Regions from separate parts of the Planococcus dechangensis genome, predicted to be linked through region 3. Evidence: riboswitches for the same ligand, from Rfam matches in the RefSeq annotation. Region 3 holds a riboswitch; each other region holds the start of a gene.
The links. Region 3 has a riboswitch for lysine ahead of ACFO5U_RS13655 (Na+/H+ antiporter NhaC family protein). Riboswitches for the same ligand answer to the same signal wherever they lie in the genome.
Positions count from the first base shown of each region.

Region 1: another riboswitch for lysine. It lies ahead of ACFO5U_RS03145 (aspartate kinase); the one in region 3 lies ahead of ACFO5U_RS13655 (Na+/H+ antiporter NhaC family protein).
Region 2: another riboswitch for lysine. It lies ahead of dapA (4-hydroxy-tetrahydrodipicolinate synthase); the one in region 3 lies ahead of ACFO5U_RS13655 (Na+/H+ antiporter NhaC family protein).

Region 1 is NZ_JBHSGL010000005.1:20,296-24,518, reverse strand. It holds gene ACFO5U_RS03150 (succinate dehydrogenase cytochrome b558 subunit) at 1-242, opposite strand, end outside; gene ACFO5U_RS03145 (aspartate kinase) at 626-1,852, opposite strand; lysine riboswitch at 1,956-2,131, opposite strand; gene uvrC (excinuclease ABC subunit UvrC) at 2,172-3,965, opposite strand; gene trxA (thioredoxin) at 4,019-4,223, opposite strand, start outside.
Region 2 is NZ_JBHSGL010000005.1:1,591,998-1,596,220, reverse strand. It holds gene ACFO5U_RS11010 (cell wall-binding repeat-containing protein) at 1-250, shown strand, start outside; gene ACFO5U_RS11005 (STAS domain-containing protein) at 383-1,219, shown strand; gene dapA (4-hydroxy-tetrahydrodipicolinate synthase) at 1,257-2,147, opposite strand; lysine riboswitch at 2,274-2,452, opposite strand; gene ACFO5U_RS10995 (class I SAM-dependent methyltransferase) at 2,632-3,228, shown strand; gene ypfJ (KPN_02809 family neutral zinc metallopeptidase) at 3,286-4,128, shown strand.
Region 3 is NZ_JBHSGL010000014.1:35,539-39,761, reverse strand. It holds partial or broken gene ACFO5U_RS13665 (sulfite exporter TauE/SafE family protein) at 1-702, shown strand, start outside; gene ACFO5U_RS13660 (bifunctional metallophosphatase/5'-nucleotidase) at 715-2,058, shown strand; lysine riboswitch at 2,130-2,310, shown strand; gene ACFO5U_RS13655 (Na+/H+ antiporter NhaC family protein) at 2,423-3,997, shown strand; gene ACFO5U_RS13650 (sodium-dependent transporter) at 4,197-4,223, shown strand, end outside.

The DNA.
Region 1 (4,223 bases), on a different contig from region 3:
GCTGTGAACGCTATGTATAATCCGTAGAAAGCATGATACATTAGCGGCAAGTAGATGACAAAGATCTCCAAGAAGTACACGAATGGAAGATTTGCCATGAAATGAGCCGCACGGTTAAACTCCTCCACCCCTTGCGTAGCGAAATGGTTGACGATCAAATGCTGCGTCAGGAATAAACCGATCGGAATGACTCCGAGTAAAGAGTGCAGCCTGCGCATTAAAAATTCACGATTGTTATCCAAAAATTTTACCCCCCTCAAAACATTAGTTGGCAATGTGAAAAATATTCTTATATCAACAAAATATCTTCGCATTGCAATAAGCATCATGTACAAGAATATGACATATTTATTGTACTCCCCCCCTCTAGGAGCGTCAAGGCAATGAACACTTTTAGAGCAGTAGAAACGGGGCTTTCATTGGCTTTCTCGCTATATTAAATAGGTAGGAAATCATGCAAAGCTATACTTCAACAAGCTATAGCGACTGCCATAAGCGCATTTTTCAGGCTTTTCTATTCAAAACCGGGACCTGTATAACCCCGATAGAGATTTGAACAAATTGTGAATTTTTACACAAGCCGTTTTTTCCGCAAAAAAAGCCCGCTTTACGCGGGCTCAGTTGATTATTGTACGGTAGCAGGGGTTAATCCGTAGGCATCGTGAAGTGCATTGGCTGAACGCTTCATCGTATCCGACGGAACTACGACCGATATTTTGATTTCTGAGGTACTGACCATTTTCACCGGAACATCCTGCCCTCGGAGAATGTCGAACATTCTCGCTGCGACTCCAGGATTAGACACCATGCCGGAGCCGACGATCGATACTTTCGCCAAACCGGTTTCAACATCCATTGCTGTAAAGCCAATGTGCCCACGGGCTTCCGATAACACGCGCTTAGCCTCTTCTAGGCTGTCTTCTTTAATAGAGAATGACACCGATGGCGGAAACTCGTCGCTGATGCTTTGGACGATGATATCCACGTCGATCAAGTGTTGTGCAAGTGTCGTGAAAATATTGGCGAGAGAGCCATTGAAAGGTTTGCTATAGCTGACCGTAATGCGCGCAATGTCAGGTTCGAACGCTACGCCACGGACGATTAGATTTTTTTCCACTGTGATCACCTCTTGAATAGTTGTTCCCGGTTCATCCGAGTAGCTGGCACGGACCGATAAGGGCACTAAATTGTTTTTCGCGAATTCCACGGCACGTGGATGAAGGACGCCAGCTCCGAGATTGGCCAGTTCGAGCATCTCATCATACGAAATTTGTTCCAGCTTCCGTGCTCCTGTCACATAGCGCGGGTCGGAAGTATAGACGCCATCGACGTCTGTATAGATTTCGCATTTTTCCGCTTTTAAAGCAGCAGCCAAAGCGACAGCGGTCGTATCCGATCCACCGCGACCGAGCGTCGTGATATTGCCGCTACGGTCAACGCCTTGGAATCCGGCGACCACACAAAATAAGCCTGAATCGAGTGCATCTTCGAGACGCTTTGTATGGATTGTTTCGATGCGTGCATTGCGCGGGACCGATTCGGTTTCGATGCCGGCTTGCCAACCCGTAAAGCTGAGTGCGTCATGGCCTAGCTTTTTAAATGCCATCGCTAGCAAGGAAATGGTCACTTGTTCACCTGTCGCCAGCAGCATATCCATCTCCCGCTTAGGCGGCTCTTGTGAGATGTCACTTGCTAAGCCGAGTAATGCGTCTGTTGTTTTACCCATTGCCGATACGACGATGACGACGCGCTTGCCTTGTTCTTTTTCCCGGATGGCGCGTTTTGCCACACCGAGAATCTTTTCAGGAGTCGCCACAGACGTCCCCCCGAATTTCATTACGATTGTTGTCATTTCCTTCACTCCCACTTAAATTAAGTGGCCCTCAACAAAAAGGAGGCAACTCGCCGATTGCTCGGCAAGCTACCTCCCTTCTCATGTACGAATTTGTCCGTCCATGTGAGATAGCCCTCCAGAGTTTGCACTCTGACAGCCCTGCATTTCTTAAATGCAGAACCAGCGTATGCGCAAGCAGTGCGCCATACACTTCGGCGGCCGTCCCTTTCGGCATTCTTCTACGATTCTGCAAATCTCGGAATGCTTACTAATGGCGTCCGCGCCTCTATCATCACTTTTACAAGTGATTCAAATGTGGTTATACAATAACACGTTCTTATTCCTGTTGCAACGGTTGTTGCTGAAAATGCTGCTCGATTTGCTGCGCCAGCTTCTGCGGAATGCCCGCTTGCTGGATTTCTGCAGCGTTTGCTTCTTTGATTTTCCGCACAGACCCGAAATGCTTGAGCAATTGCTGTTTGCGTTTCGGACCAACACCTTCGAGGCCATCGAGTGCTGACTGGATCGAATTTTTGCCGCGCAATTGGCGGTGGAATGTAATGACAAAACGGTGGACTTCATCTTGGACGCGTTGCAATAAATAAAATGCTTCGCTCGTGCGTTTCAGCGGCACCGCTTCAACAGGGTTTCCGTAAAGAAGCTGTGAGGTCTGGTGTTTGACGTCTTTGGCCAGCCCAGCAATCGGAATGTCCAATCCGAGTTCATCTTCCAATATTTCACGCGCCGCTTCGATCTGCCCTTTGCCGCCATCGATGATGATGAGGTCAGGAAGCGGAAGGCCATCTTTCAAGACACGGCTATAGCGTCTGCGGACGACTTCCCTCATAGCCGCGTAATCATCCGGTTTCGAGCCGGTACGCGTTTTGTATTTACGGTAATCTTTTTTCGATGGTTTTCCATCCACAAAGACGACCATCGCCGATACCGCATCTGCTCCTTGGATATGGGAGTTATCAAATGCTTCGATGCGCAGCGGCGTGTGGATGTTCATCGCTTCCCCTAGATCTTTGCATGCGCCGACTGTCCGCTCTTCTTGGCGTTCAAGCAATTGGAATTTTTCTTTGATGGCGATTTCGGCATTCTTACGCGCCAACAGCACCAAATCCTTTTTCTTTCCACGCTGTGGTACTAGTACTTTAGCGCCCAACCATTCTTTTAGAAATTCTTCATCTTCTGCTTCCGGAAGCAAAATTTCCTGAGGTTTGATGTGATCCGGCTTTTCATAGAACTGCCCGAGGAACGTCAAAAATTCTTCTTCCGGGTCGCGGTAAAGCGGAAACATCGAGACTTCCCGCTCAATCAATTTGCCTTGACGGACGAAAAATACTTGCACACACATCCAGCCTTTATCAACAGCATAAGCAAAAACATCTCGATTGGTGAAATCGTTCATCGCCATCTTCTGTTTTTCCATGACCGTTTCGATATGGCTGATTTGGTCGCGGTATTCTTTCGCGCGTTCAAACTCCAGATTATCTGCAGCTTCGCTCATTTTTTGCACTAAGTCTTGCTTTACTTCGCGGAATCCCCCATTGAGGAAACGGGTGATGCCGTCAATCATTTCACGGTAGGTCTCTTTTTCAACCGGCTTGACGCACGGCGCGAGGCATTGGCCCAAATGATAATACAGGCAGACACGGTCAGGCATCGTATGGCATTTGCGTAACGGATACAAGCGATCCAAAAGCTTTTTCGTCTCGCTAGCCGCATAAGCATTCGGATAAGGGCCGAAGTACTTGCCTTTGTCTTTTTTCACTTGCCGCGTAATGACCAATTTCGGATGGCGTTCGCCTGTGATTTTCAAATACGGATAAGTTTTGTTGTCTTTCAGGCGGATATTGTATTTCGGGTCATGTTTTTTGATGAGCGTCAACTCGAGAATCAACGCTTCCTTATCGGAAGAAGTGACGATGTATTCAAAGTCTTCGATTTCGTTGACGAGCCTTTGTGTTTTCGTGTCGTGGCTGCCTGTGAAATAAGAGCGCACACGATTTTTCAACACTTTCGCTTTGCCGACATAAATGATCGTCCCTTGTCGGTCTTTCATCAAATAACAGCCCGGTTGGTCAGGTAAAACCGCCAATTTATGCTGCATCATTTGATTTATCATTTTCTCACCCTATTTAAAAAACCGGGTTCCACGAATGGGACCCGGTTTTGGAATTATGCGTGTTTTTCAACCAATTCAGCCAAAGCTTCTTTCGGACGGAAGCCGACAACTTTATCGACTGTTTCGCCATTTTTCATCAAAAGAAGTGTCGGGATGGACATGATGCCGTATTCGCTAGCTGTTTGTTGATTTTCATCAACATCCACTTTTACGATTTTAACTTTGTCGTCCATGTCTGCATCTAGTTCTTCAAGAACT
Region 2 (4,223 bases), on a different contig from region 3:
GTATGAAATTGATTTGTACGATGAAACTTCTGATATCTACATCACAACCGGCACAAACTTCCCGGATGCATTGTCCGGCAGCGCGCTTGCTTCACTTTGGCCAGATCCGCTTGTGTTGACTGCGCCAACTCCGACAGCAGCATCTAAGCAGCAAATCAAAGATTATTCGACGAATGATACTTTCCATTATATTCTCGGCGGTGAAAAAGCAGTTTCTTCTGACACGCTAAAAAAATTGTTCGCAAAATAAAAATAGCTAAAGCGTCTGCCGGCTGGCGGGCGCTTTTTTTTCCGTGAATCAAAAAACTATTTCTTGTTTAAGAAAATAGGTATAATGAGAGGGTTGCATCATTTAAGTGAAGAGCAATTGATGGAGGTTCCAATGGAAAAGTCAATGGTATTATTCGGTAAACGAGTGGAAGAAGATAAATATATGATCGCGCAGCTGATTCAAGAAGAACGGCGAGCTGCTTTGCCAAGTCAAGGCATTGAGGAAAATCAGGAGTTTGCAGAGCTGGTGCTGAATGAACGCGCCCGCTTTATCGAATTGCTTGGCAAATCGATGCAAGACAGTTGCAATGAAGAAAAAATCATGGCAGATGTAGCTGCTTGGGGCGAGGCGACAGGGAATTTCTTTCTTGAACAGGGAATAACGCTCGATTTGGCATTGGCGGAGACGGCTTTATACCGCAAGCATATTGCGACATTGATCAAGAGCGAAGGGCGCCGTTTGAATATTTCCCCGGAAATAACGTACGATGCAGCGGAAGTATTGCATGCATTGCTGGATCATGCGACGTATTCCTATACACATGCCTATACGGTGTCTTATCAGAAAAAGCTGGAGATTGCCCGCAAGGAATTTCTGGAATTGTCTGCTCCGGTTGTGCCGATCAGCGATTCAGTCGCGATCTTGCCGATTGTCGGCAGCATCGAAGTCGACCGGGCACGTTATATCCTAGAACGCACGTTGCTTTCGGCAAGTGAGTTGAAGATCAATACTTTGATCATTGATTTGTCGGGTGTCGTCCGTGTCGATACAATGGTCGCAGAACAGGTCGTCAAAATTATCCAGTCGCTGGGGCTTATCGGTGTTGAGGCGATTTTAACGGGTATCCGTCCGGAAACTGCCCAGTCGCTGACGACACTTGGTGTCGATGTCAAAACTTTGACCGTCGGCGGCAGTTTGAAGCGCGCGTTAGAAAAGATCTACAAATAAAAAATTCCGCAAATCGATATCGATTTGCGGAATTTTTTTAGTTCGTCACCGTATCTTGGTTCGTGACCGGCAAAAATTGCTTTAAGGTTTCGGTTTCTTCCGCCGTTAAAGGCAGCATCGGCAAGCGCACGCCTCCGACCGGTATGCCCGATAGGTTGAGTGCCGCTTTTACTGGGCCCGGGCTCGGTGCTGCGAACAATGCTTTCATTGTCGGCAACAATTGGCGATGAAGCGCTGCGGCGCCGGACGTATCACCTGTGCGGAACAATTTGATCATGTCCTGCATTTCGTTTCCGATAATATGGGAAGCGACCGAAACGATTCCCACACCGCCGATGGAAAGCATCGGCAAGGTCAAGCTGTCGTCGCCGCTGTAAACGGTGAAGCCATGTTCGGTCCGTTCGATGATTTCAGATGCCGCATCGAGGTCGCCACTCGCCTCTTTCACACAGGTGATGTTGTCGATCCGTGACAGGCGGACAATCGTGTCGACCTCCATATTGACAGCGCTGCGGCCCGGGATATTATAGAGCATCACCGGCAAGTTTGTTGCTTGTGCGATCGCTTCGAAATGGCGGTACATGCCTTCTTGAGACGGTTTGTTATAGTAGGGGGTGACGAGCATAATCCCGTCAACACCTGCTTGTTCTGCTTGCTGCGTCAATGCGACAGAAGCGCGTGTATTGTTCGATCCGGTGCCCGCGATGACTTTCGCGCGCCCATCGGCTACCGTTACCACGTGAACGAACAGCGCCACTTTTTCGTCTGTCGACAAAGTCGGCGATTCGCCGGTCGTCCCGGCGACAACAATGCCGTCCGATCCGTTATTGATTAAATGTTCCACGAGATTTGTTGTTGCTTGAAAATCGATTTCACCGTTTGCATCGAATGGCGTTGCCATCGCAGTGATCACTTGACCGAAATTCATAGAGAACACACCCTTTTCTAAGTTTTTTTCAAAAATTAGAGGTGGGGGCCGGTCCGGAGTAAACAAAAAAGCAGCAACGGGGGCCCGCTGCTGCCGTTAGAAACAATGTTTACCAATCGTTCCTGTTCGTCAGATAGCCCTCCATATAGTTTCCTATATGACAGTCCTGCACTTCTTGAATGCAGAACCAGTGCATGAGAATATGAGTATCCCATCACTTCGGCAAATCCCCCTTTCAGCAATCGTCTTAAGAGCTCATACTCCTCGAATTGCGTACTGATGGTCTTTGCGCCTCTATCCTCGCTTCACTAAGGAAGCAAGAAATTATTGAATTAGCTGTAATATAACAGAAATATGGAAGCTTGGCAAGCGAAAAAGAATGGTTTGTCCAATGAAAATTATGTTTATAGAAGGAGGACGGATCTATCCCGCTTTTTCGTGTTCACTGTATATATTTTATACAACTATAAAAGGAGGAATCTGTATGGATGACCGGCATATGGACCGGCAATTGAATGTCCACACGGGCGGCGAGCAGATGGGCTTTCATGCTTCGATGCATGAGCACCGCTTTGAAGTGACGCCGTATGCCTGGCTTCAGGCGCTGTTTCAGCACCATCCGCTAGCAGGGGCAGGGCGTCTTGTCGATTTCGGCAGCGGCAAAGGGCGCTTGAATTTCTATGCCCATCAGCTGTTTGGTACCCCGTCGAGTGGCGTGGAGGTTGACCCGTCGCTCCATGAGGCGGCGCTGCGCAATTTAAAAAACTTGAAGGGCAACCCCCATATCGAATTCTGCAATGGGTATGCCCAGGACTATCGTATACGGTCAGACGACCGGTGGTTTTATTTCTTCAATCCATTTTCCGATCCCGTGTTCATGAAAGTGGTCGGCCGTATTCTGCGCTCTGTTGCCGAATACCCGAGGGAAGTGGACATCATCTTGTTCTATCCCTCTATCGAATATATCGACTTTTTGGAGAGGCGCACGGCATTTGAATTGTTCAAGGAAATTCCGCTGCCCGACAACGCCGGCGATCCGCGCGAAAAGTTTTTGGTGTACCGGCTGCCACTATGGGATTAAGCTAGGGCGTAAAGCGGGTATAAGTGGTAAAAACGAATGTGGAAAGAAGGTCTACTTATGAAATGGAAAGGTCGTGCGGGCAGTCGAAATGTCGAAGATAGAAGGGGGCGCGGAGTCGGCGGTCCTGTAATTGCCGGAGGAGGCATCGGAGGACTGCTGATTGTGCTGCTGATTACGTTTCTTGGCGGCGATCCGGGTGCGATTCTCGGCGGCGAAGGGGCAAACTCCACGAGCGAGCCGTATGTCGCAAGCGAGCGGGAAGAAGAGCTCGCGGACTTTGTTTCGGTCGTGTTGGCAGATACCGAAGAAGTATGGGCGGAAGTGTTTGCAAAAGAAGGCATGGAATATGTCGAACCGACCTTGGTGCTGTTTTCCGGCAGTGTGCAATCGGCATGTGGCATGGCGGGTTCTGCGACAGGGCCTTTTTACTGCCCGGCGGATTCCAAACTTTATATTGATTTGAGTTTTTACGATGAGCTCGAGCGGCAATTCAATGCACCAGGAGATTTTGCGATGGCTTATGTCGTCGCCCATGAAGTCGGCCACCATGTACAGAACTTGCTCGGCGTTCTCGGGGATGTACAGCAAGCCCGTAATCAGTTGAGCGAGACTGAATACAATCAATTACAGGTTCGCTTGGAACTGCAGGCGGATTATCTGTCCGGCGTCTGGGCGCATCACGCGCAAGGCATGGGGTATTTGGAAGAAGGAGACCTGGAGGAAGCGCTGAATGCGGCAAGTGCGGTTGGGGACGACACGATTCAGAAGCGGACGCGCGGCTACGCCGTTCCGGATAGCTTTACGCACGGCACGTCCGAACAGCGTAAAGAGTGGTTCTATAAAGGTTTCCAAGCTGGCAATCTAGACGAAGGAAACACGTTCAACTCACTTGACTTATAAGCTTTCGAAAAGATTGATATTTTGCGCTTGGTGATTCATTATAAAGAATAGACAGTCTTTTTCATCGGCAATCGGCATGAAAAGGAAATCTTATT
Region 3 (4,223 bases):
GGTTTGTCCCCACAGGAAATTGTCGGCCTGTCCGTCATCATGATGATCTTTACCGGTTTATCATCAACGCTTGCCTATATGAAGATGGGCACCGTTGATTATCGAAGTGGCTTTATCTTTTTTCTCGGCAGCGCGCCAGGAACGGTGATCGGCGCACTGGTGAACCGCAATCTTGATGTCCCATCGTTTCAATTATATTTCGGCTTATTACTGGTGTTTCTATCCTTGCTTTTGCTATTGAGGGACCGGTTGAATTCGGTCAGTTGGTTTGTCGAACGGGGCAAAAAACGTGTTTTTCACGACCGCAAAACAGATAAGCGCTATGTTTACGGATACCCGCTTTGGTTTGCGCTCGGTTTGACTTTCATTGTCGGTTTCGCTTCAGGGCTGTTTGGCATCGGCGGCGGTGCGATTCTTGTGCCGGCGATGATTTTATTGTTTTTGTTCCCGCCGCATGTGGCGGTCGGCACATCCATGCTCATGGTCTTTTTATCGGCGATTGTGAATTCAGTCACCCATATTTCCCTAGGCAATGTACCGTGGATCTTTACGCTTGCGGTTGTTCCGGGCGCCTATATCGGTGCGAAAATCGGCGCAAAGCTTAATCAAAGCATCAAATCCGAGACATTGGTCTTATTATTGCGCATTGCATTATTGTTATTCGGGCTTCGCTCGATTTACGAAGGAATTTTCAGTTCATAAGAGGTGTTGTACATGAGCGAAACCATTCATATTTATCATACGAACGATTTACACAGCCATTTTGAACACTGGCCGCGCATCAAAGCGCTGCTGACTGAGCGCAGGCGTTGGCATGAAGAGGCCGGCGATGCTTGCTTGGTGCTCGATGTCGGGGATCACGCTGACCGCTCTCATCCATTCACTGAAGGAACAGCAGGCAAAGGAAATGTCCAATTGCTCAATGAAGCGGGCTACGATGCGGTGACGATCGGCAATAACGAAGGCATTACATTGTCGAAAAAAGAGTTGGATGAACTATACGTGCAAGCCGATTTTTCTGTCGTCGTCGCCAATTTGGTAGATCTCGATGGAAACCAGCCGGAATGGGCGATACCAAGCCATATTATCGAAACGAAACAAGGCCTCAAAATCGGGTTGATCGCAGCAACTGCCGAATTCACGCCTTTTTACCGCCGTCTTGGCTGGAACGTGACAAACGGCAGGGAAGCAATCAGGCGGGAAGCAAAAAAAATCCGGCAGGCAGTCGATTACATCATTTGTTTGTCGCATCTTGGCATTAAAGAAGATGAACTATTGGCCGCTGAATGCCCTGAAGTGGATATTATCTTAGGTGCGCATACACACCATCTGTTTCATCAAGGAAAAGATATTGAAGGCACATTGCTTGGTGCTGCCGGGAAGTTCGGTTTTTATGTCGGCCATATTGAAATCGATGGTGCAACCGGCAAAATGTCAGCTGAAGTGATCGAGACCGATCGATTGCCGGAAGTCGATGAAGGGTTCAATGAACAATTGATCAGCATCGGCAAGCAGCAATTAGCCGAGACGGTCTTTTACAACGAAGAGCATTTGAAAGCCGAATGGTTCAAAGCTTCGCCTATGGCAGAGTTGTTCGGGTCTGCATTGATCGAGTTTACTGCAGCTGATTGCAGTCTTTTCAACGCAGGAATTTTTATGGAAGATATGTCGCGGGGCGAGATGACACGCTATGACTTCCACCGCATGCTGCCGCATCCGATCAACCCGTGCGTCATTCAATTGAGCGGCGCAGAGCTGAAAGAAATCTATTTGCAATCATTGAACGAGGACTGGCCGCAACTCGAACTTAAGGGCATGGGATTTCGAGGGACGGTGTTTGGGCGCATGATCCACAGCGGCATGGAACTGCATGGCCATCAATTGATGGTGGGTGGCAAGAAGGCAGATCCGGAACATATTTACCGCTTAGCCACACTGGACCTTTTCACATTCGGTTATTTTTTTCCAGCGCTCAAGCGTGCTCCGAAAACGTATTTCATGCCTGAATTTTTACGTGATGTGTTCGGAGACTATTTACGGATGAAAGCACATAAATAGAAGAAACATTCGGAATCGACTGTTAGTTGATTTTCGGCCTTGTTTGGGATATGCTTTTGATGAATTAGATATCGATGGGTAGAGGCTGCAGCCTTCATCAGTAGAATGTGCGAGTTTGACCGCGTTGACCGCATTCGAAAGGGAAGCTTGCCGAAATTCCCGCTTCCGGGTCAAGAAGCGGCGATTGGGGGCATTTCAAAAAGGAATGCCACTGTCATGTTGCACAAGTGCACATGAAGAGCTACAGGGTTGTTTGATGCTTGAGCACACAGACGAATTGTAGAAAGCCGTTTTATCCATTGGATGAAACGGCTTTTTTTCGTGGAGTCCTACGCCATCACAATGAATAGGAGGAAATCTAATTATGGAAAACACAATCTTTTCGGTACTGCCGCCGATTATCGCCATTGCCATGGTGCTTTTGACGAGGCGCGTGCTATTGTCACTCGGCGTCGGCATCGTGGCCGCTGCATTTCTGTTGACTTCTTTTGCACCAGTGGAAGCGTTAACAGAACTGGCCACCTCGTTTGCTGTCATTTTTTGGGACGGCGGCTTTAATGCCTATAATGTCTTTATCATTTTGTTTTTGTTGCTGCTCGGCGTCATTACGGCTTTTGTCAGCTTATCCGGAGGAAGCCACGCATTTGCGGATTGGGCATCTGCTCGTGTTAAAACACGCCGCGGGGCTAAACTGGTCACGGTATTCCTCGGCATCCTCATTTTCATCGACGATTATTTCAACGCATTAGCTGTTGGGCAAGTAGCGCGTCCGATTACAGACCGCTACAAAGTGTCGCGCGCGAAACTTGCGTATTTCATCGATTCCACGGCCGCACCAATTTGTGTTGTTTCTCCAGTATCGAGTTGGGGAGCTGCGATCATCGGCATTATCGGCACCATTCTTGCAGGCCAGACATTCCTGGACTACTCAGCTTTAGAAGCATTCCTGTGGATGGCCCCGATGAACTTTTATGTTATCGCGGCACTTGCAATCGTCTTCTTCGTCGCTATTCGAGATGTAGACTTCGGGGAAATGAAAAAGCACGAACATTTGGCCATAACAGAAGGACGTTTGTTCGATCCGGACAAAGTCATTCCAGGCGAGATGAAGGAAGATTTCCCGAGTCATTCTCATGGCAGAGTCCGCGATCTCGTATTGCCGATTGTATTATTGATTGTCGGAACGGTTTCAGCGATGATCTGGACCGGCTATCTCAATTCCGGCGAAGTATTCGACATCTGGTTGATTTTCGAAAATACCGATGTACCTTTAGCGCTTCTAACAGGTGGTCTCATCGGTGCACTTGCAGCCATCATTTTATATGCGCTGCAAATCAAGCGCAATGAAGCAGCAGAAGCACATTGGATTGCTAGAGGGATCTGGGCTGGAATCAAATCCATGTCAGGTGCTGTTTTTATTCTTATCTTCGCTTGGGCGTTAACTTATTTGATTGGCGCGCTTGAGACGGGTACTTACTTGGCGGATGCTGTAGCACAGGGCAATGTTCCAACAAGCATTTTGCCGGTATTGTTGTTCTTGCTCGCTGGCGTCATGGCATTTTCCACCGGTACTTCGTGGGGATCTTTCGGGATCTTGCTCCCGATTGCCGGGACGATCATGATCCAGGCAGAGCCTGAATTATTGTTGCCTTCATTATCCGCCGTATTGGCAGGGGCTGTATTTGGAGATCATTGCTCGCCGATTTCCGATACGACGATTCTTTCGTCAACTGGCGCTGGCAGCAACCATTTGGATCACGTTATCACACAATTGCCGTATGCACTGACTTCAGCAGCTGTGGCCTCTATAGGGTATATCGTCATAGGCTTTAGCGGCTCGTTGCCATTAGCACTTGGAGCGGTGGCTATTGTACTCGCAATACTATTCGTTTTCTGGTCAAGACGTACAACTTTAATGGAAAAACACACTCAAAACTAAGTTCTTGAAGGCGGAGATGCTACATCTTCGCCTTTTTATTATTGTCATAATAGTTTTTTTGAAAAATTTATAGAAATTATCTTTACTTTGAAGGATGTGCTCGTTATACTAAATTTAGATTCCACAATAATCTGAATATAAACAAACTTCCTATTTTTCTGTTAAAAAATTGGAAGTTTACCACAAAGGGGGAAGAGAGATGGAACGTTCTTCATGGGGGACACGA